3 regions of the Streptomyces sp. NPDC050674 genome follow, and region 3 is predicted to be linked to each of the others. Evidence: riboswitches for the same ligand, from Rfam matches in the RefSeq annotation. Region 3 holds a riboswitch; each other region holds the start of a gene.

Region 1 (7,628 bases), on a different contig from region 3:
CGTCCAAGCCGGCCGAGGACACCGGGACCCCGGCTCCGGAGCCGTCGGAGAGCCAGAGCTCCTCGCCGGCGGGCAACGCGCCCGCCCCGGCCGGTGACTCCAACCTCGCCGAGACCGGTGCCGACTCCAACACCGGCCTCATCGCCGGCATCGCGGCGGCCCTGGTCGTCGTCGGTGGCGGTGCGGTGTTCTTCGGCATGCGCCGTCGCGGGGCCGACAGCGACAGCTGACGCCTCCGCACACCCTGACGTGGCCCGTCCCCGACCGGGGGCGGGCCACGTCCCGTCTCATCCGAACGTCGCCCGCCGCAGCCAGAACTCCAGCAGCTCCCGCTCGCCCAGCACCTCCAACTCCGGTGCGTCCAGCGGCAGTCGGCGGTAGAAGGCCAGCAGGACGGAGGTGAGCGGTCCGCGCAGGGCGACCGTGGCCTTCTCGTGGCCCCGGCGCCAGGTGACACCGTCCTCGGTGAGTTCGATCAGCCACTCGGCGCCCAATCCCGGGTCGGCGCCGGTGGCGTGCAGATGGATGCTGCGGCCCGGGCCGCGCAGTTCAGCGGCCGCGTCGTGCGGCTGCGTCCGTTGCACGTACTGCACGATCTGGAGCCACTCGTCGATCGCGTCGACGGCGACCTCGGGTGCGACCTCGTACGGCAGTGCGGCCGCGAGCGTGGCGTCCGCGCGGTGCACGGTGATCTCGTGGGTCATCCGGCGGGCCCAGAACCCGGTGGTGAGCACCCCGGCCCAGCCCCACACCGTGGTGCCCGGGCCCGCTTCCCGCAGGGTGGCGACCACCTGTTCGCCCGCCTCCGCCAGCCAGGCGTCCAGCGCCGCGGCGTCCCCCCGCGTCCCGGGCCCGTCCACAGCCGGCACCCGCTCCGCCGGCACCTCCTCCTGGGCCCGGGTGCGCACCAGGAGTTCCACCCAGCGCAAGGCGCCGCCCAGGTGCCGGACGAGGTCCTCCAGCGACCAGTCCGGGCAGGTCGGCACCGTGGCGGACAGGTCGGCACCCGAGGTCACCACCGACCTCAACTGGCGGACCTGGTGGGCGGGATTTCGTCGCAGTAGCGGTCGTGAGGGAGCAGCAGCGTCATGCCCCGCACCCTAGGCCGCGGCGGATCAGCCGAGCACCACGATTTCAGCCGCGTCGAACTCCATCCCGACCTCGTCCCCCGGCTCCGGGGCATCCCGCAGCGCGCACGCCGCCTCCAGGCGGGGGGCGTCCCGGGGCTGGAGGTGGACGGCGACGTGGGTGCCCTTGAAGGTGCGCGCGGTCACCGTGCAGCGCAGCCCCGAGCCGGCGGGCACCAGACGCACTCCGGCGGGGCGCACGAGCAGCGTGCGCGTGCCCTGCGGGGCCCCTTCGGGCACCGGCACCTTGCCCCACGGCGTGTCCGCGGCCTCCGCCCCGACCGTGGCCTCGACCACGTTCTCGAAGCCCAGGAAGCGGGCGACGAACGCGTCGGCGGGCCGTTGCCACACCTCAAGTGGCGTACCGGACTGGGCGATCCGCCCGTCCCGCATCACCACGACCCGGTCGGCCAGCGCGAAGGCCTCCCCCTGGTCGTGCGTCACGGCGAGCACGGTCGTTCCCAACCGGCCGAACAGCTCCTTCAGTTCGACGACCAGCCGCTCCCGCAGCGACCGGTCCAGCTGCCCCAGCGGCTCGTCCAGCATCAGCAGCCGGGGGCTCGGCGCCAGCGCCCGGGCCAGCGCCACCCGCTGCTGCTCCCCGCCGGACAGCCCGGCGACGGCCCGGCGGCCCGCGCCCGGCAGCCCCACCAGGTCCAGCAACTCCCGCACCCGCTCGGCCTGCCGCCGCTTGGCCTCACCGCGCATCCGCAGCCCGAAGGCCACGTTCGCGCCCACGTCCCGCTGCGGGAACAGCTGGTGGTCCTGGAACATCAGCCCGACCCCGCGCCGGTGCGCCGGCACGCCCGCCTGGTCACGCCCGTCGAGCACCACCCGCCCCGCGTCGAGGGGCTGGAGCCCGGCCACCGCCCGCAGCAGGGTCGACTTGCCGCTGCCGCTGGGCCCGAGCACACACACGACCTCGTGCTCGGCGACCTCCAGATCGACGGCGTCCAGCACGGCACGCCCGCCGAAACGGACCGTCGCGCCCTCCAGGGCCAGCAGCATCAGAACTCCCCCGTCCGGTCCGTGCGCAGCCGCTCCAGCACCAGCAGGGCCACGGCGCACACCACCATCAGAATCGTCGAAAGGGCCATCGCCTGGCCGTAGTTGAGGTCCCCGGGCCGCCCCAGCAGCCGCGCCACGGCCACCGGCAGCGTCGGCCGGTCGGGCCGTGCGATGAACACCGTCGCGCCGAACTCCCCGAGCGACACGGCGAAGGCGAACCCGGCCGCGATCAGCAGCGCCCGCCGCACCATCGGCAGGTCCACCTCCCGCCACACCCGCCAGGGCGAGGCCCCGAGCACCGAGGCGGCCTCCCTCAGCCGCGTGTCCACGGCGCGCAGCACCGGCAGCATGGTGCGGACGACGAACGGCACCCCCACCAGCGCCTGGGCGAGCGGCACGAGGATCCACGAGGACCGCAGATCCAGCGGCGGCTCGTCGAGGGAGATCAGGAACCCGAAGCCGACGGTCACCGCGGACACCCCGAGCGGCAGCATCAGCAGCGCGTCGAAGCCGCGCACGAACCGCCCGGCGTCCCGGCGGGTGAGCGCGACCGCGGCGAGCCCGCCGATCACCACGGCGATGAGCGTGGCGGCCACCGCGTACGACAGGGAGTTGCCGATCGCCTCGATGGGCGGGACCAGGAACACTCCCCCGTCCTCACGGGTCAGCGCCCGGTAGTAGCCGAGGTCCGGCGCGCCCAGGGACCGCTGGACCAGCACGGCGAGCGGCAGCACGAGCAGCACGGCGACGGTGGCGAGCACCCCGCCCAGCAGTGCCCACTGCCCCGCGCCGCGCGGCCCGCGCGCGGTCACGGACGCGTCCACCAGCCGCAGCGCGGTCTCCCGCCGGCGCACGGTCCAGGCGTGCACCGCGAGGATCGCCCCCACCGCCACGAACTGGATCATGGTGAGTACGGCCGCGGTGGACAGGTCGAAGATCTCGGACGTCTGCCGGTAGATCTCCACCTCCAGGGTGGAGAACGTGGGCCCGCCGAGGATCTGCACGACACCGAAGGAGGTGAACGTGAACAGGAAGACCATGAGCGCGGCGGCGGCCACGGCCGGGCAGAGGGCGGGCAGGGTGACCTGCCGCCAGGCCTTCAGCGGGGACGCGCCGAGCATCCGGGCGGCCTCCTCCTGTCGCGGGTCGAGCTGCGCCCAGAGTCCGCCGACGGTACGGACGACGACCGCGTAGTTGAAGAAGACGTGCGCGAGCAGGATCGCCCACACGGTGGTGTCCAGGCGCAGGCCCCACAGCTCGTCGAGCAGCCCGCCTCGCCCGACCAGCGCCAGGAACGCCGTGCCGACGACGACCGTCGGCAGCACGAACGGGACGGTCACGACCGCCCGCAGGACCTGCTTGCCGGGGAAGTCGAGGCGCGCGAAGACGTACGCGCCGGGCAGCGCCACGAGCAGCGTGAGCGCGGTGGAGACGAGTGCCTGCCAGGTGGTGAACCACAGCACGTGCCGCACGTCGGACTGCGCCAGCACCTCCCCGATCCGCCCGAGGTGCCAGGTCCCGCCGGTCTTCAGACCACGGGCGACGATCGCGGCGACGGGGTAGGCGAAGAAGACGGCGAAGAACGCGACGGGCACGGCCAGGAGACCGAGCCGCGCCGCGCTCCCGCGCCTGGTGCGGACTACTTCAGTACGAGTGAGGTCCACGACTTGACCCACTGGTCACGGTGGTCGGCGATCTTCGCCGGGTCCATGGTCTCGGGGTCCTTCGCCTGCGGCCCGTACGTCACGAACTCCGGCGGCACCTGGGCGCCCTCGCGCACCGGGTACACGAACATGTTCATGGGCATGTCCTCCTGGAACCGCTTGCTGAGCAGGAAGTCCAGGAACGCCTTGCCGCCCTTGGCGTTCTTCGCGTTGGCGAGCAGCCCGGCGTACTCGACCTGCCGGAAGCAGGTGCCGTCGGCGACGCCGGTCGGGGCGGTGCCCGGCTTCGGGTCGGCGAAGACGACCTCGGCGGGCGGCGAGGAGGCGTACGACACGACGAGCGGCCGGTCGCCCTTGGCCTTCTTGCCGCCGGCAGAGCCGGAGAACTCCTCGTTGTAGGCCTGCTCCCAGCCGTCGACGACCTTCACGCCGTTGGCCTTGAGCTTCTTCCAGTACCCCTCCCAGCCCTGGTCGCCGTACTTGGCGGCGGTGCCGAGCAGGAAGCCGAGGCCGGGCGAGGAGGCGGAGGCGTTCTCGGTCACGAGCAGGTTCTTGTACTGCGGCTTGACGAGATCGTCGAAGCTCCGCGGCGGCTTCAGCTTGTGATCGGCGAAGTACTTCTTGTCGTAGTTGACGCAGATGTCGCCGGTGTCGACGGGCGTGACCCGGTGCTTGTCCTGGTCGACCCGGTACGCGGCCTTGACCTGCTCGGACCCCTTCGCCTCGTACGACTGGAACAGCCCGTTGTCGAGGGCTCGCGAGAGCAGGGTGTTGTCGACACCGAAGAAGACGTCGCCCTGCGGGTTGTCCTTGGTCAGGATGGCCTTGTTGACGGCCTGCCCGGCGTCGCCGTCCTTCAGCACCCGGACCTTGTAGCCGGACTGCTTCTCGAAGGCGGCGATGACGTCCTTGGACGCCGCCCACGAGTCGTGACTGACGAGCGTGACGGTCTTGGAGTCGCCGGACCCCTGACCGCCGTCGGACGACCCGCACGCGGCGAGCGTGCCGGCCATGCCCAGCCCGACGACCGCCGCCGTCAGCCGCTTTGCGTTGATGCTCACTGGATTCCTCCTGGAGTGACCAGGAGAAGACGCGGCCCTGCCCGGGACTTACGGGGTCCCGGGCAGGGCGCAACAGCTCGAGTGGTGACCGATCTCCCTACCCAGAATGACCTGGGCCAGGTTCGGAGGGTCTGCGGCCGTGTGCCGCACTCTCAGCGCTGTGGCGCTCCCCTGTCGGAATGTGCAGATGTCGAATATGCAGGTGTGCTTACGACGGTCAGACTACCGTTCGGTGGCCGCGAGCTGACCACACGCCCCGTCGATCTCCTGACCACGGGTGTCCCGGATCGTCACCGGCACACCATGGGCGGCGATGGCCTCCACGAACGCCTTCTCGTCCTCGGGCCGGGAGGCGGTCCACTTGGACCCGGGGGTCGGGTTCAGCGGGATCAGGTTGACGTGCACCGGCCTGCCCTTGAGCAACCGGCCGAGCCGGTCACCGCGCCAGGCCTGGTCGTTGATGTCCCTGATCAGCGCGTACTCGATCGACAGCCGGCGTCCCGACTTGGCGCTGTACTCGAAGCCGGCGTCCAGCACCTCGCGGACCTTCCACCGGGTGTTCACCGGGACGAGGGTGTCGCGCAGCTCGTCGTCGGGGGCGTGCAGCGAGATGGCGAGGCGGCACTTGAAGCCCTCGTCGGAGAACCGGTGGATGGCCGGGACGAGCCCGACCGTCGAGACGGTGATGCCGCGCTGGGAGAGGCCCACCCCGTCGGGCTCGGGGTCGGTGAGCCGCCGGATGGCACCGGCGACCCGGTTGTAGTTGGCGAGCGGCTCGCCCATGCCCATGAAGACGATGTTACTGAGCCGCGCCGGCCCCCCGGGCACCTCCCCGTCCCGGAGGGCGCGCATGCCGTCCACGATCTGGTGCACGATCTCTGCGGTGGACAGATTCCGGTCCAGCCCCGCCTGCCCGGTCGCACAGAACGGGCAGTTCATCCCGCACCCGGCCTGCGAGCTGATGCACATGGTCACCCGGTCCGGGTACCGCATCAGCACGGACTCGACGAGCGTCCCGTCGAACAACCGCCACAGCGTCTTGCGGGTGGTGCCCTCGTCGGTCGACAGATGCCGCACGACGGTCATCAGCTCGGGCAGCAGCGCCTCCCGCAGCCGCTCCCGGGACCCGGCGGGGATGTCGGTCCACTGCTCCGGATCATGCGCGTACCGCGCGAAGTAGTGCTGCGAGAGCTGCTTGGCACGAAACGGCTTCTCCCCGGCCGCGACGACGGCCTCCTTGCGCTCGGCAGGAGTGAGATCGGCGAGGTGCCGCGGCGGCTTCTTGGCTCCGCGGGGGGCTACGAAAGTGAGTTCTCCGGGCTTCGGCATAACCCTCCCAGTGTCGCAGATCCACTCGGGTGACCCGCAGCCGTCGGTCGCTACGGCTGCCGTCAGGCTCGGGCGATCACTCCGGGGCTCCTTGCCACTCGTCGAGCCGGACCCTGACCTGGTGGTTGCGGTCGTCGTGCCAGTAGACCTCACCACTGGTCGAGGCCTCGAGGGCCGGAAGGTCCATCCCCAGCGGCATGCGCGTGATCTCCGCCAGCGCTATGGCGTCCGGCACACCGTCCATACGAATGAAGACCCCGAAGGGCCGGCGACCGATGACCACTCCGGTGATCTTGCTCCCGACAGGCAGGGCCGCGACCGTCGCCCCCCAGCCCGCCCGCACCGCGTCCCTGGCCGGCATTTCGAGGCTCGCGGCCCATCCGTACTCGTCCATTGCCAGATCATGACGCAGCAAGCGCTGAGGAGTCGGCCTGTGCAGCAGCAGCCCCTGAGAGCGTTTGGAGGCTGGAAGCGGGGACTGCCTGGCAGGATGGGCCGATCATCACAAGAAGCGGGGGTCGAGCATGCTCGTGCTCATATTGTCGGTCGTCGTCCTGCTCGTCATCGGCGGCAGTGTCTGCGTGTTCTGGACAGCCCGGGGTGACGCCCCGCGCTGGGCGCGTGGCGTGGCCAAGGCCACGCTGCTCGGCAGTGAACTGGCCCGCAGCGCGAGCCGGAGTCCCCGCTCACAGCAGAGCGGCGAGGACGACTAGGCGTCCCCGCCGCGCGGACCCACACGGCTTGGGCGAGGGCCGGGCCTAGGGCTGGAAGTTCCCTCGGCGGCGCTGATCCGAGCCGAGCCGCCGGAGTAGACGCCTTACCCGCCCGTCTGCTCCAGCCGGTCCTTGAGGAGCTGCTCGTTGCGTGGGAGCTCCTTGCGGACCTGGGGGCGTACGACGAGGGGGACCAGGACCTTGCCCATGCCGTGGCCCTCGAAGTCGATGTCGATCGTGACGTGCGAGCGGCGGCCCTCGTCGTAGGGCTCGACCTCGCCGTGCACCTGGGCCCGGACGGGTCCGTCGACGCCGCGCATGCCCCAGCTGCGGGGCGGGTCGTACTCGGTGACCTCCATGGTCATCGGCATCACACGGCTGCCGACGTGCCGGGTCACCCGGACCTTGGTGCCCACCCCGACCGGCCCTTCGTCGAGGCGCTCCGCCGATACGGCGCTCAGCTGCCACTCCGGCATGTGCCCGGCGTCCATGACGTACTGGTAGACCTCCTCGGGGCGGCGGTCGACGTCGATGCTCTCTCGGATGATGGCCATGATGGCCTCCTTTGGGAGGTACATCTGCATCGTCCCACTTGGCCCCCCCGGGCGTCTCCCCGGACGGCAGCGAGCCCCTGCCCGGCGGGGCAGGGGCTCGCCGACCGGGCCGGACGGCTCAGCCGGATCCCACGAAGAGCACGAGCAGCAGCCACACCACCGGAGCCGTGGG
Region 2 (7,628 bases), on a different contig from region 3:
TGTGAGGATCCGCTCTTTCAGGGCGGAAGGGAACGCGGCGTTGGTGAGGGACCCGATCCGCTCCAGCGTCTTCACGCTCGTGATCGGCATGACCTCGGGAATGATCGGGGTGTCGCAGCCGGCGGCGGAGACCCGGTCGCGCAGGCGCAGGTAGTCCTCGGGCTGGAAGAACATCTGCGTGATGGCGTAGTCCGCGCCCGCCCGGCACTTGTCGACGAAGTGGCGGACGTCGGTGTCCCAGTCGGCGGAGCGCGGGTGCATCGCCGGGAAGGCGGCGACGCCGACGCAGAAGTCGCCGGACGCCTTGATCAGCTCGACGAGTTCGGCGGCGTAGGCGAGGCCCCGGGGGTGCGGCACCCACTCGCCCATCGGGTCTCCGGGCGGGTCGCCGCGCAGGGCGAGCATGTTGCGGATCCCGGCGTCGGCGTACTGGCCGATGATGTTGCGCAGGTCGGCCACCGAGTGGTCGACCGCGGTGAGGTGGGCGATCGGGGTGAGGGTGGTGTCGGAGGCGATCGCCTCGGTCGCCTTGACCGTGCCCGCGCGGGTGGAACCGCCCGCGCCGTACGTCACGGAGACGAAGTCGGGTGCCACCGCCTCGACCCGGCGCAGCGCGTTCCACAGGTTCCGCTCGCCCTTCGGGGTCTTGGGGGCGTAGAACTCGAAGGAGTACGTCGTCTTGCCGGCCGCGAGCATGTCGCGGACGGTGCGGGCGTGGTCCGATCTGATGGATGCGGTGCCGAGGGCCATACCGGCAGGTTAGCCAGGGGCGGTCGGTCCCCCAACCGAGGGCCGCGATTTGTCTGGATTGTCCACTTGTTGTCCATCCCTTGGACAGACGGTCGTCACTGCGCCGCCCGCAGCCGCTCGGCGAACTCCGCCGCCGCGGCCCCCGGGTCACCGGCCTCGGTGATCGCCCGTACGACGACGACCCGCCGGGCGCCCGCCTCCAGCACCTGGTCGAGATTGCCGAGGTCGATGCCGCCGATGGCGAACCAGGGGCGGTCGGTGCCCAGGGCGGCGGTGTACCGGACGAGGTCCAGGCCCGGGGCGTGGCGGCCGGGCTTGGTGGGGGTGGGCCAGCACGGGCCGGTGCAGAAGTAGTCGACGCCCTGCTGGACGGCGGCCGCTGCGGCCTCCGGCTCGGCGTGGGTGGAGCGGCCGATCAGGACGTCGTCGCCGAGGAGGGCGCGGGCCGCGGGGACCGGGAGGTCGCCCTGGCCGAGGTGCAGGACGTCGGCGCCGGCGGCGTGGGCGACGTCCGCGCGGTCGTTGACCGCGAGCAGCTTGCCGTGCCGGGCGCAGGCGTCGGCGAAGACGGCCAGGTGCTCCAGCTCCTCGCCCGCCTCCATGCCCTTGTCGCGCAACTGCACGATGTCGACCCCGCCGCTCAGCACGGCGTCGAGGAACTCCCCGAGGTCGCCCTGCCGCTTGCGCGCGTCGGTGCACAGGTAGAGCCGGGCGTCGGCGAGCTGGGCCCGTGCGGTGGCGGCGGTGCCGGTCATGCGTGTCCCCCAGGGTGTCGGTGGCGTGGCGGACCCGGTGGGCCCGGCGTCGGCGGCATGCGGGTGCGCACGCTCGGGTCCGGCGGCGCGGACACGGCCCGTGCCGCCCGGCGCGGGTCCGTGCGAACGCCTCGGGCACCTTACGCCTGCCCGGGCCGCCACCGCCCCGGGCGCTCCCGGTCCGTCCGCGGCCTGGACGGGCGCGGGCCACCCCGGGCCGTGGCCCCACGGCCACGGCCCTCACCTCGGGCGGTTGTTCAGGCCCGGCCCCGCACGCGCGGCGCCGGGCGGTTGTCCCGTCGCGGCCGGGTCAGACCGCGAGCGCCTGGGCGCGGCGCTTCACCTCCGTGCCGCGATTCTCGCTGAGTGCCTGCGCGGGCGTACCGGGCAGGCTGGGGTCCGGGGTGAAGAGCCACTCCAGCATCTCTTCGTCCGTGAAGCCGTCGTCCCGCAGGAGCGTCAAGGTCCCGGACAGGCCCTTGACGACCTTGTCCCCGTCGATGAAGGCGGCGGGGACGTGCAGCGCGCGGTTCTCACCCCGGCGTACGGCGATGAGCTGGCCGTCCTTGACCAGCTGCCGCACACGCGTCACCTCGACGCCGAGCTGTTCGGCGATGTCGGGGAGGGTGAGCCAGGCGGGGACGAGAGCATCGATCTTTGCGTCAATCTCGGTCACGGAAACAAGCCTGCCATTCGCCACCGACAGTCGGAAGTCGGCCCCGTCCACCTGGGCGGACGCGCCGGGTCCGGCAGCGCCGCCCGGCACCCCTCGCGACGGCCCCGCGCCTACGCCGTCGCCGCCTTCATGGGCCTGGCCGGATCCGCCAGCAGCGCCGGGTTCATCGGTGTGCCCGCCTCGATCAGGCGGCGGCCCTGGGCGAGGTCCCGGGGCCGGCCGACCGCCAGCAGCGCGACCAGCCGCTCACCGCGCAGCCAGCACACCGTCCAGGCCGGTCCTGAGGGGTCGCCCCGCCACAGGGTGGTGTCCGCGGCCGCGTGGTGCCCGGCGTACTGGACGAACCGCCCGAACTGCTCGGACCAGAAGTACGGCACCGGGTCGTAGACGGCCGGTGGCTCCCCCGAGGCCCGGCCCACGATGTTCACGGCGACCGTGCGCGGCCCCTGGAGGGCGTTGTCCCAGTGGTGGATCAGCAGGCGCTCGCCGTAGCGTCCGGAGGGGAAGGAGGCGCAGTCGCCGACCGCGTACACGTCCGGCACGGACGTGCGCAGGTGCTCGTCGGCCACGATCTCGGCGTGGGCGCCGAGCTCCACGCCGGAGCCGGCCAGCCAGGCCGTCGCGGGGCGGGCGCCGATGCCGACGACGACCGCGCCCGCCGGCAGCCGCGAGCCGTCGTCGAGGAACACCGCGCCGGGCTCGACGCGCTCCACGCGCGCGTGCGTCCGCAGAACCGCGCCCGCGTCGGCGTACCAGCCGCTCATGGGGGCCGCGACCTCGGCGGGCAGCGCCCCGGTGAGCGGGCGTTCGGCGGCCTCCACGACGGTCACCGCGCAGCCCGCCTCGCGCGCGGCCGTGGCGAACTCCGCGCCGATCCAGCCCGCGCCGACCACCACGATGTCGTGCCGGCGGGCCAGCACCGGACGCAGCCGCTCGGCGTCGTCGAGGGTGCGCAGCAGATGCACGCCCGGCACGCCCTCCGTGCCGGGCAGCCGGACCGGTTCGGCGCCGGTCGCCACGACCAGGACGTCGTAGGGCACCGGCCCGTCCTCGGTGTCCAGCTCGTGGTCGGCGGGGCGCAGGCCCAGCACCTCGCAGCCGAGCCGCAGTTCGATGCCGAGGGCCTCGAAGTCGACGTCGAAGGCGGAGCCCTCGGACTTGCCGAGCAGGACGGCCTTCGACAACGGGGGCCGGTCGTAGGGCTGGTGGGGCTCGGCGCCGATGAGGAGCACGTCGCCGGTGAAGCCCTGCTCGCGCAGCGCGACGGCGGTCTGCACCCCGGCCATGCCCGCGCCCGCCACGACCACGCGCCGTGGCGCGGACGACCCTGGTTCCTGCGTCTGCTCGCTCACCTGATCACCATAGACACCTGACGGATGGTCAGTCAGTGCTCATGCGCCGTGACCTGCTCCACAACGCTCGTGCCGTTGCCCCGCCGGGACTCCCACTCCCAGGTCTCCTCCAGCCGCACCCGCCCGTCTGGCAGCTCCACGACCGTCGAGACGCAGTGCCCCGAGGAGGTGGTGCCGTCCCGGACCAGCTGGACGTACCGGAAGTCCAGCCGGTCACCTTCCCGGGTACCCACGAGATGCCCGCGTACGACGTCGCCGCCCGTGTAGTCGGCCCAGATCTCGCCCGCCCGCTCGTGGTACGTGAACCGGGTGCGGCTGCCCACCTGGCCCGGTGCCTGGTCGGCGACCGGGGCCAGGACGAGACCGTCGAGGGATCGGGCCATGGGCGGAGGCTCCCTTACTGCGGGCTGCGGCATCGGGCTAGGGTGGCCAACGTAAAGCACTCGCGGGAGCCCGGACGCACCGGGCTGAGAGGGAGGCTGGCGGCCTCCGACCGTACGAACCTGATCCGGGTCATGCCGGCGAAGGGAGGGGCTGGACGCCCATGTCGCCTACGTCCACATCGTCAGACGTCCTGGTCATCGGGGGCGGGATCATCGGCCTGGTGACGGCCTGGCGGGCCGCGCAACGCGGGTTCGCCACCGCCGTCGTGGACCCCGAGCCGGGCGGCGGAGCCGCACAGGTGGCGGCCGGCATGCTGGCCGCCGTCACGGAACTGCACTACGGCGAGCAGACCCTGCTCGGCCTGAACCTCGCCTCCGCCCGGCGCTACCCGGACTTCGCCGCCGAGCTCACCGAGCTGACCGGCCGGGACCTCGGCTACCGCCGCTGCGGCACGCTCGCTGTGGCCCTGGACGCCGACGACCGGGCCCACCTGCGCGAACTGCACGTCCTGCAACAGCAGTCGGGCCTGGAGTCGCAGTGGCTGTCGGGGCGCGAGTGCCGGCGCCTGGAGCCGATGCTCGCGCCGGGTGTGCGCGGCGGGCTGCGGGTCGACGGCGATCACCAGATCGATCCGCGGCGGCTGGCCGGGGCCCTGGTGGCGGCCTGCGAGCGCACGGGCGTGGTCTTCCACCGGACGTGGGCGCAGCGGCTGACCGTCGTACGGGAGCGGGCCACGGGTGTCGTGCTGGCCGACGGGACCGAGGTGGCCGCCGGGCAGGTGGTGCTCGCCGGGGGCAGCCTGAGCGGGCGGCTCGCCGGCGTCCCGGAGGACGTGCTGCCGCCGGTGCGCCCGGTGAAGGGGCAGGTCCTGCGGCTGACCATGCCGCAGCGGCACGGGCCGTTCCTGAGCCGGACCGTGCGCGCGGTCGTGCGCGGCAGCCACGTCTACCTGGTGCCGCGCACGAGCGGCGAACTCGTCATCGGGGCCACCAGCGAGGAAATGGGCTGGGACACCACCGTGACCGCGGGCGGCGTGTACGAGCTGCTGCGGGACGCGCACGAACTGGTGCCGGGCATCACCGAGCTGCCGCTCACCGAGACCCGGGCCGGGCTGCGTCCCGGTTCCCCCGACAACGCGCCCCTGCTCGGCCCGACCGGCCTGGAGGGCCTGCTGCTGGCCACCGGGCACTACCGCAACGGCGTCCTGCTCACGCCCGTGACCGGCGACGCCCTGGCGCACGTCCTGGCGACGGGTGAACTCCCCGAGGAGGCCCGGCCCTTCACGCCGAAGCGCTTCAGTCCCGCCACCGCACTCACGGAGCAGCCCGCATGAACATCTCCGTCAACGGCGAGCCCCGGGACGTCCGGCCCGGCACGGCTCTCGACACCGTCGTGAGGTCGCTCACCGCCTCGCCCTCGGGCGTGGCCGCCGCCCTCAACGAGACCGTCGTCCCGCGCACGCAGTGGCCCTCCACGCCCCTGGCCGAGGGAGACCGCGTGGAAGTCCTCACCGCCGTCCAGGGAGGCTGACCATGGCCGACGATCCGTTTGTCCTCGGTGGCACGTCCTTCACCTCCCGCCTGATCATGGGCACGGGCGGGGCGCCCAGCCTCGATGTGCTGGAGCGGTCGCTGGTGGCGTCCGGGACGGAGCTGACCACGGTCGCGATGCGCCGGGTGAACGCCTCGGTGCACGGCTCGGTGCTGTCCGTGCTGGACCGGCTCGGCATCCGGGTGCTGCCCAACACGGCGGGCTGCTTCACGGCCGGGGAGGCCGTCCTCACGGCCCGCCTGGCGCGCGAGGCCCTCGGCACCGACCTGATCAAGCTGGAGGTCATCGCCGACGAGCGCACCCTGCTGCCGGATCCGATCGAGCTGCTGGACGCGGCCGAGACCCTGGTCGACGACGGGTTCACGGTGCTGCCGTACACCAACGACGACCCGGTGCTCGCGCGGAAGCTGGAGGACGTGGGCTGCGCGGCGATCATGCCGCTCGGCTCCCCCATCGGCTCCGGGCTCGGGATCCGCAACCCGCACAACTTCCAGCTGATCGTGGAGCACGCGCGCGTGCCGGTGATCCTGGACGCGGGCGCGGGGACCGCCTCGGACGCGGCGCTGGCGATGGAGCTGGGGTGCGCGGGCGTGATGCTGGCCTCCGCGGTGACGCGGGCGCAGGAGCCCGTGCTGATGGCCGACGCCATGCGGCACGCCGTGGAGGCGGGGCGGCTGGCGTACCGGGCGGGGCGGATCCCGCGGCGGCATTTCGCCGAGGCGTCGTCGCCCGTGGAGGGCATGGCCGCGCTGGACCCGGAGCGTCCCGCTTTCCAGTAGGGGCACACGTCACAGGTCGGCTGCAGTCCCGCCCGGAAAACGGGCGGGACGGGAGAGCCGTCGGTCCCGGCTCGTACACTCGCCTGCGTGGACACGACCCTTCAGGACCCCTTGGTCGGGCAGGTGCTCGACGGCCGGTATCGCATCGACGCGCGGATCGCGGTCGGCGGGATGGCCACGGTCTACCGGGCCGTGGACACCCGGCTCGACCGGATCCTCGCGCTCAAGGTGATGCACCCCTCGCTCGCGGTTGACGCCTCGTTCGTCGAGCGGTTCATCCGCGAGGCGAAGTCCGTGGCCCGGCTGGCCCACCCCAACGTGGTGCAGGTCTTCGACCAGGGCACCGACGGCTCCTACGTGTACCTGGCGATGGAGTACGTGGCGGGCTGCACCCTGCGGGACGTGCTGCGTGAGCGCGGGGCCCTGCAGCCGCGGGCCGCCCTGGACATCCTGGAGCCGGTGCTGGCCGCGCTGGGCGCCGCGCACCGCGCCGGGTTCGTGCACCGCGACATGAAGCCGGAGAACGTCCTGATAGGGGACGACGGCCGGGTCAAGGTCGCCGACTTCGGCCTGGTGCGGGCCGTGGACACGGTGACGAACACCACCGGCACCGTCCTCGGCACGGTCTCCTACCTCGCCCCCGAGCAGATAGAGGACGGCACCGCCGACCCCCGCGTCGACGTGTACGCGTGCGGCGTGATGCTGTACGAGATGCTGACCGGCGACAAGCCGCACGACGGTGACTCCCCGGCCGTGATCCTCTACAAGCACCTGCACGAGGACGTGCCCCCGCCCTCGGCCGCCGTGCCCGGTCTGGCCTACGAGCTGGACGAGATGGTGGCCTCGGCGACGGCCCGCACCCCGGCGATCCGCCCGTACGACGCGGTGGCGCTGCTCGCGCAGGTCCGTGACGGGCGCGACCGGCTGAGCGAGGACCAGCTGGACGCGGTGCCGCCGCAGGCCCTGGCGGTGGCCCACGACAACGGCGAGGACCGCACGACCGTGATCCCGCGCGCCCTGGCCACGGCGCGCCCCCTGCCGGCCGACGAGACCTCCGGGCCCGCCCTCAACCGCACCACCCGCCTGGCGTCACCGCCGCCGCCCCCGCCGTCCCGGCGCCGCTCGGGTTCCCGGAGGGGCCCGGCGGCGATCGCCGTCGCCGTGCTGCTCGTGCTCGGCCTCGGCGCCGGGATCTGGTACATCAACTCCGGCCAGTTCACCAAGGTCCCCCCGCTGCTGGCGAAGACCGAGGCGCAGGCCAGGGACCGGCTGGACGAGGCCGGCCTCGATGCCGGCAAGGTCACCCACGCCCACAGCGACACCGTCAAGCGCGGCACGATCATCGGCACGGACCCCGAGCCGGGCGCCCGTATCCGCCTGC
Region 3 (7,628 bases):
GCTGAGGCGGCCCCGAGGCCGAGGCGCTCAAGGCATACCGCGCGCAGGGTGCCGGGGGCCGCACAGCGGAGCAGCCCGACCACGAAACTCTTCCTCCGCCGCACCCCACGCCCTGCACAGGCCTCGGCGACGACACGGACGCGTCAGCGCTTGCGGCGCCGGCCCTTCCCCCCGCGCGCCGGGACCGGAGAGGTCTCCGCGGCGGACTCCGCATGGGGGCGGTCGGCCGAGACGACCAGCGCCGCCAGAGCCGTGGTGACCGGCACCGAGGCGACCAGGCCGATCGAGCCGACCAGCGTACGCACGATCTCCTCCGCCACCAGCTCGCTGTTGGCGACCGTCCCCACACTGCTCTGCGCGATCGAGAACAGCAGCAGCAACGGCAGCGCCGCACCCGCATAGGCGAGGACGAGCGTGTTGACGACCGAGGCGATGTGGTCGCGGCCGATCCTGATGCCCGCGCGGTAGAGCCCGCGCCAGCCCATCGAGGGGTTGGCCTCGTGCAGCTCCCAGACCGCGGAGGTCTGCGTGACGGTCACGTCGTCGAGCACGCCCAGCGAGCCGATGATGATGCCGGCCAGCAGCAGACCGCTCATGTCGATCGTCGGGTAGAGGCCGTGGATCAGGCCGGTGTTGTCGTCGGTGTTGCCGGTGAGCGCGGCCCAGTCGATGAACACCGAGCCGAGAACGCCGATCAGCAACAGCGAGATGAGGGTGCCGAGCACCGCCACCGACGTTCTGGCGGACAGGCCGTGACACAGGTACAGGGCGATGAGCATGATGGCGCTCGCGCCCACCACCGCCACGACCAGCGGGTTCGAGCCCTGGAGGATCGCGGGCAGGATGAAGAAGTTCAGCACCAGGAAGCTCATGGCCAGCGCCACCAGGGCCATGACACCGCGCAGCCGCCCGACGATCACGACGGCGATCGCGAAGATGCCGGCGAGCAGCCCCAGGGGCACACGGCGGTTGATGTCGGTGACCGAGTACTGCAAGTCCTTGGGGGCCGAGGGTTCGTAGGCGACCACGACCTCCTGGCCCTCGTGCAACTGGCGGGACTGGTCCGGCTGGACGATCTCGGTGAACGTACGGCCCTTGTCGTCGCCAGTGTCGACCCGGATCGTCGCCCGCTTGCAGGCGCCCTTCTCCTCCTGCACCGCCGAGGAACCCTCCGCGGTGGAGGTGTCGCCGGTCGGCGGGACCCCCGAGGCGCCCGCCTCCTTGCAGCTCACCTCGACCACCTTGGTGACCGTGGCGTCCTGCGTCTGCCGGTCGAAGCCGACGCCGGTGCGCTCGTGCGCCGGGGCGCCGCCCGGCCACAGCACGACGAGACCGACCAGCACCGCCACGCCAAAGGGGATCAGTACCGCCGCGATGACTCTGCGCAGATGCAGCGAGACGGGCGTGGCCGGGCCGTGATGATGCGAGTGGCCGTGTCCCCCGCCCGGTGCGGAGCCGTGCCCGTCATGCCCGTCGTCACCGCCGTGCCCGTGCCCGTCGCCTCCGCCGGGTCCGTGCCCGCCACCGGGGCCCTGCCCACCGTTGGGACCACCGCGCCCGCCACCGGAGGAACCCGTACCGCCCTGGCCTCCACCGGAGTCCGGCCCGTATTCACCGCCGGAACGGGAACCGTACGCACCGCCGGAGCCGGAACCGTATGCACCCCCAGGAGGGCCTCCGTACTCGCGCCCCGGCCCGGAGCCGTACTCATGGCCGGACACCGCGCCACGCCGATCACCGGACTCCGAGCCGTACCCATTGCCGGAACCCGAGCCGTACCCACTGCCGGAATCCGAGCGGTACTGCCTGCCGGACTCCGAGCCGTACCCGCCACCCGGACCCGACCCGTACCCACGGTCCGAGCCGGGACCACGCTCGCCGCCGTCCCCGGAGCCGGCAGTGCCGCCGCTCCCGTATCGAGGCCCGGGGCCCTGGGCTTGTCTCCGCGCCGGGCCTCGGCCGGAACCCGCGGTGACATCGTGGCCGTCACCACGGCCGTTGCCGTTTCCGGCGCCGGATCCGCGGGGCGGTTCGGGCGGTGGGAAGGGAGGACGCTGCGTCGTGGTCACCGACCGATCATCGCAAGAACGAGGGGGGCCCTCTGTTCACCGCGCCAGAATTGCCGCTAGCGTGGAGGCACCTTTTGTACACGCGGGAGCTCGGAGCACCGGGCTGAGAGGGCGCTGACCTCCGTCCCGGCGATGTTTCACATGAAACATCGCCGGAGTCGAGTGATGTTTCACACGAAACATCGCCGGACGGAAGCCGCTGCGTCGACCGCCGAACCTGTTACCGGGTAATGCCGGCGTAGGGAGTAGGTCTCATGACCAGCAAGGACACACGCACGCCTGCCTCCGTTCAGGACGAGACGTCCGAGGAGGCCGGGAAGTCCATCGGCTGGCACAAGGCGTACGTCGAGGGCACCCGCCCCGACCTGCGCGTGCCGGTCCGTCAGGTGCACCTCACCAACGGCCAGTCGGTCACGTTGTACGACACATCGGGCCCGTACACCGACCCGCACGTTGACACCGACGTCCGCAGGGGACTGCCGCCGCTGCGCGAGAACTGGATCATCGCCCGCGGCGACACCGAGGAGTACGCGGGCCGCCCCGTCCGTCCGGAGGACGACGGCATCAAGCACACCTCGCCCCGCGGCGGCCTCCGCAACCTGGACGCCGTCTTCCCAGGGCGCCCGCGCCAACCGCGCCGTGGTCGGGAGGGGCAGGCGGTCACACAACTCGCGTACGCCCGCCGCGGTGAGATCACGCCCGAGATGGAGTACGTGGCCATCCGGGAGAACGTGGCGCCCGAGGTCGTGCGCGACGAGATCGCCGCCGGCCGGGCCGTGCTGCCGGCCAACGTCAACCACCCGGAGATCGAGCCGATGATCATCGGCAAGCGATTCCTGGTGAAGGTCAACGCCAACATCGGCAACTCGGCCGTCACCTCCTCCATCGAGGAGGAGGTCGAGAAGATGACCTGGGCGACCCGCTGGGGCGCCGACACGGTCATGGACCTCTCCACCGGCCGCAACATCCACACCACGCGCGAGTGGGTGCTGCGCAACTCCCCCGTCCCCATCGGCACCGTGCCGCTCTACCAGGCGCTGGAGAAGGTCGACGGCCGGGCCGAGGAGCTGACCTGGGAGATCTACAAGGACACGGTCATCGAACAGGCTGAGCAAGGCGTGGACTACATGACGGTCCACGCGGGTGTGCGCCTGGCGTACGTGCCGCTGACGGCGAACCGCAAGACCGGCATCGTCTCCCGTGGCGGCTCGATCATGGCCGCCTGGTGCCTCGCGCACCACAAGGAGTCGTTCCTGTACGAGAACTTCGAGGAGCTCTGCGAGATCCTCGCCGCGTACGACGTCACCTACTCGCTCGGCGACGGCCTCAGGCCCGGCTCGATCGCCGACGCCAACGACGAGGCGCAGTTCGCGGAGCTGCGCACGCTCGGGGAACTCAACCGGATCGCGAAGCGTTTCAACGTTCAGACCATGATCGAGGGCCCGGGCCACGTCCCGATGCACAAGATCAAGGAGAACATCGACCTTCAGCAGGAGATCTGCGATGAGGCTCCGTTCTATACGCTCGGCCCGCTGACCACGGACGTCGCCCCGGCGTACGACCACATCACCTCCGGCATCGGCGCCGCGATGATCGCCTGGTGGGGCACGGCGATGCTGTGCTACGTCACCCCCAAGGAACACCTGGGCCTGCCGAACCGCGACGACGTCAAGACCGGTGTGATCACCTACAAGATCGCCGCCCATGCGGCCGACCTCGCCAAGGGACACCCGGGCGCGCAGGAGTGGGACGACGCGCTGTCCGACGCCCGTTTCGAGTTCCGGTGGGAGGACCAGTTCAACCTGGCCCTCGACCCGGACACGGCGCGGGAGTTCCACGACGAGACCCTGCCCGCCGAGCCGGCCAAGACGGCTCACTTCTGCTCGATGTGCGGTCCCAAGTTCTGCAGCATGAAGATCTCCCAGGACATCCGTCGTGAACACGGCGGTTCACGGACCGAGATCGAGGAGGGCATGGCTCTGAAGTCGAAGGAGTTCGCGGCGAGCGGCAACCGCGTGTACCTGCCGATCGCGGACTGACCGCCCGCGCACAGCCCCGGCCGCGCACAGCCCCGGGGACCCATGGCCCCCGGCCTGTGGGAGGCGCCTGCTCGGACGGGATCCGACGGTTACTCCGGCTGGTGCTCCGGTCCTCCGAAGTCCGGGCTGGTGTAGTCCGGGCTGCTGAAGCTGGGGCGTGAGCCGCGGTCGCCGTCGTCCGGGCTGCTGAACCCCGGGCGGTCGTAGCCGAGGTGTGGCATGCGGCTGACCGGGGCGGGCGACGGAGCGGGGTGCAGCGCGGCGGTCGCGCCCGGGTCGACGAGCGCTTCCCGCAGGAACGGCAGGACGCCGCGTTCCAGCAGCGCCTCGCGCCAGGCCTCCTTGGCCTGGGCGACCTCTCTGCGCAGCTCGCCGTACGGCCCGCTCTCGGCCGTGGGCTTGTTGCGCAGGGCGGTGAGCAGCAGTCCCACCCCGGCGACGAGGATCGCGACCGCGGTCACGGCGCCGAACACCCAGCCCGTGGTGAGCATGGTCCGGGCGAACCCCTGCCCGGGGTCGAGCATCCGCAGGATGTAACCGACGAGCAGGAAGATCGCCGCAGCGGTTCCGGCCAGGACGGGTGCGAGGACGGCGACGACGGCGACGGCGCCCGCACCGGAGGCCTCGGCGACCCCCATGGTGGCGGCGAAACCCGACGCGCCCGCGCCCGGCTCGGCGGAACCGGACTCCTGGACGGCCGGCGCGGCGGACGCCGGCTGCCGCAGTTCGTCGCGGACCTTGACGTAGTACTGGTATTCGGTCGAGGCGGCCGCCGTGATGAGCGCGGTGGCGTTCAACGCCATGGTGCGCAGCTGTTCGGGGTTGAGCCGCTGACCGACAGCGGCCAGTTCGGGACGGTGTGGTGCGGAGCGCAGCGCCTCATCGAGGATCCGCTCGTACTCCTGGCGGTCCTCGTTCAGCAGGTGCTGCGGAACGCTGTTCATGTGCATCCCCCGATGCTCCGTAGGGCTTGGGGCTCGGCATGCTGACGAGCCGTCGGGCAGAAACGGAGGGGAGCCTGCTACGGATAAGCCGATGGTAGAGCGGTGACGGTGTGCGGTGACAGGGGGTTTACCGAAATTGGCCCCTCACCGGGCCCGTCCTCCCACCGGGAGCACTGTCCCGGTGAACGTTCACGTGTCCAGCGGCAGTTGCTGGACCAGCAGCTTTCCGGCCATGGTCACGCCGCCGTCCATCGCGATGGCGAGTCCGTCGGCGTACACGTGCGGTCCCTCGATGACCGGGTCGCCGTTGTCCTCGTCCTCCTCGGCACCGACTTCGCCCAGCAGATACGGGATCGGGCTGTGCCCGTGAACGATGCGGGTGCCCCCGTACGTGTCGAGTAGGGTGCGCACGGCGTCCGCGCCGCCCTCGTCGCGGAAGGAGAACCGCTTGGTGAACTTGCGGAACAGGTCCCAGACCTCGTCCGCGTCATTGCGGGTGATCGTCTCGCGGACGGTGTCGTTGACCTCTTCGATGGAGCGGCCGTAGTCGAGGTAGGCGGTGGTGTCGGAGTGCACGAGCAGGTGGCCGTCGACCTCCTCCACGGCGTCCAGCCGGGACATCCACTGCAGGTGGTGGTCCTGGAGGCGGTCCATGTCGGTCTTCTGGCCGCCGTTGAGCAGCCAGGCCGCCTGGAAGGTGGCGGTGCCCGCGCCGGAGTTGACGGGGGTGTCGCCGAACCGCTTGGCGCCCAGCAGCAGCAGCTCGTGGTTGCCCATGAGCGCCTTGCAGTAGCCGCCGGCCGCTGCGGCCTCGGCGGACAGCCGCATCACCAGGTCGATGACGCCGATGCCGTCCGGGCCGCGGTCGGTGAAGTCGCCCAGGAACCACAGCCGGGCGGTGCCCGCGCACCAGTTGCCGGCGGCGTCGAGCAGGCCCTTCTCCTGGAGGGCCGACACCAGCTGGTCGAGGTAGCCGTGCACGTCACCCACGACGTACAGCGGGCCCTGCCCGGTGCTGGGCTGCGGGGCGGCGGCGGTCTCGGGATCCACGGTCACCTGGACAGTGTCACCCCGGTTGACGACGGGAAGGTCGCGCTGGGTCGGCGTGTATCCCTCGGGATAGGCCTCTTCGTGCGGCGGGGCGACCTCGCCGGGGTGAACGCTGTGGACGTACGGACCGGTCTCGTGGACGTACGCGGGCACCCGGAAGTCGCGCAACGTCGCCGTCCGCTCCACCTCGGGTCCCTGACCGGCCCCCTGAGTCATCGACCCCTCCACCATCGCGCCGCATTGCACCGCATCGGACTGCCTGGTCGTAGCGGCCCGCGGATGTCGTGGGCCCATCATAGGAATGCGGATCGCGCCATGTGATGACCCAGGGGTGGTGAATCAGAGCAAGAGTCCAGTTCACCGCGGCTTTCGCCCCGATTGCGCCGGGCTTTGACCACCGTGTGACCGTCCTCGCCCTTCTTCTCTTCGCGAGAACGATCCCTTCTCTCCGGGGGACCGGCCCCGTTTCTCCCCAGGAGGACGACCCTCCCTTTGCCCGCTGTGCGACATCCGCCGTGCGGCGCGCGCCGGGGGATGTCCGCCGCGGGAAGTCCGCTGGGGACCTACGTCTCCTCGGGTGATCGCGGCGGGCTGACCGTCGTGCGCGGGGAGCGCCGCTGGGACGACGTGCGCACGATCAGCTCCGTCGGTATCACCTGCTCCACCGGATGGTCGGAGTCCACTCCCTCGATGGCGTCGATGAGGAGCTGCACCACCGCCGTGCCGATGCGGCGCGGTTTCAGGGACAGTGTGGTGATGGGCGGTTCGGTGTTGGCGTACACCGTGGACTCGCTGCAGCAGACCAGCAGCAGGTCGTCGGGGACGCGCAGGCCGTAGCGGCGGGCGGCGGCGAGCAGGTCGGTGCCGTTCGGGTCGAACAGCCCGTAGACCGCGTCGGGCCGGTCGGGACGGGCGAGGAGCCGGTCGGCGGCGACGGCGCCCGCGCACGGATCGTGCGCCGGGTAGGCCTCGTACACCGGGTCCTGGCCGACCCGCTCGCACCAGCGCAGGTAGGCGGTGGTCGACAGGTGGGTGTACGTGTCCGTCGTGGTGCCGGTCAGCAGGCCGATGCGGCGGGCACCGGCGTCGGCCAGGTGGTCGAGGATGCCGAGGACGGCGGCCTCGTGGTCGTTGTCGACCCATGCCGTGACCGGCAGCGAGCCGGCCGGACGACCGTCGGAGACGACCGGCAGACCCTGCCGGACGAGCTCGCTGACGACCGGGTCCTGGTCGGAGGGGTCGATGACGACGGTGCCGTCCAGGGCGACGTTCGACCACACGTCGTGGCGGGAGGTCGCGGGCAGGATGACGAGGGCGTAGCCGCGGGCGAGCGCGGCGGAGGTGGCGGCCCGCGCCATCTCGGCGAAGTACGCGAACTCGGTGAAGGTGAAAGGTTCATCCCCGTACGTGGTCACGGTCAGGCCGATGAGGCCCGACTTGCCGGTACGGAGGGTCCGGGCGGCGGCCGAGGGCCGGTACCCCAGCCGGTCGGCGACTTCCCGGACGTGGCGCCGGGTGGCGTCCGG

The links. Region 3 has a riboswitch for thiamine pyrophosphate ahead of thiC (phosphomethylpyrimidine synthase ThiC). Riboswitches for the same ligand answer to the same signal wherever they lie in the genome.
Region 1: linked by a shared signal. The riboswitch ahead of AB0I06_RS09195 (thiamine ABC transporter substrate-binding protein) and the one ahead of thiC (phosphomethylpyrimidine synthase ThiC) in region 3 are both predicted to bind thiamine pyrophosphate.
Region 2: linked by a shared signal. The riboswitch ahead of thiO (glycine oxidase ThiO) and the one ahead of thiC (phosphomethylpyrimidine synthase ThiC) in region 3 are both predicted to bind thiamine pyrophosphate.

What each region holds. Positions count from the first base shown of each region.
Region 1 covers NZ_JBFAIG010000004.1:115,398-123,025, forward strand. The annotation lists gene AB0I06_RS09175 (LAETG motif-containing sortase-dependent surface protein) at 1-230, shown strand, start outside; partial or broken gene AB0I06_RS09180 (maleylpyruvate isomerase family mycothiol-dependent enzyme) at 288-1,090, opposite strand; gene AB0I06_RS09185 (ABC transporter ATP-binding protein) at 1,116-2,135, opposite strand; gene AB0I06_RS09190 (iron ABC transporter permease) at 2,135-3,736, opposite strand; gene AB0I06_RS09195 (thiamine ABC transporter substrate-binding protein) at 3,775-4,854, opposite strand; TPP riboswitch at 4,937-5,043, opposite strand; gene rlmN (23S rRNA (adenine(2503)-C(2))-methyltransferase RlmN) at 5,083-6,189, opposite strand; gene AB0I06_RS09205 (hypothetical protein) at 6,266-6,583, opposite strand; gene AB0I06_RS09210 (hypothetical protein) at 6,714-6,902, shown strand; gene AB0I06_RS09215 (SRPBCC family protein) at 7,007-7,456, opposite strand; gene AB0I06_RS09220 (phosphatidate cytidylyltransferase) at 7,575-7,628, opposite strand, start outside.
Region 2 covers NZ_JBFAIG010000011.1:41,024-48,651, reverse strand. The annotation lists gene metF (methylenetetrahydrofolate reductase [NAD(P)H]) at 1-750, opposite strand, end outside; gene thiE (thiamine phosphate synthase) at 846-1,505, opposite strand; gene AB0I06_RS19455 (Rv2175c family DNA-binding protein) at 1,816-2,181, opposite strand; gene AB0I06_RS19450 (FAD-dependent oxidoreductase) at 2,292-3,533, opposite strand; gene AB0I06_RS19445 (hypothetical protein) at 3,566-3,916, opposite strand; TPP riboswitch at 3,969-4,080, shown strand; gene thiO (glycine oxidase ThiO) at 4,078-5,250, shown strand; gene thiS (sulfur carrier protein ThiS) at 5,247-5,447, shown strand; gene AB0I06_RS19430 (thiazole synthase) at 5,450-6,247, shown strand; gene pknB (Stk1 family PASTA domain-containing Ser/Thr kinase) at 6,335-7,628, shown strand, end outside.
Region 3 covers NZ_JBFAIG010000018.1:154,119-161,746, forward strand. The annotation lists gene AB0I06_RS27355 (YibE/F family protein) at 144-1,721, opposite strand; TPP riboswitch at 2,142-2,331, shown strand; gene thiC (phosphomethylpyrimidine synthase ThiC) at 2,324-4,108, shown strand; gene AB0I06_RS27365 (hypothetical protein) at 4,198-5,058, opposite strand; gene AB0I06_RS27370 (metallophosphoesterase) at 5,242-6,333, opposite strand; gene AB0I06_RS27375 (LacI family DNA-binding transcriptional regulator) at 6,666-7,628, opposite strand, start outside.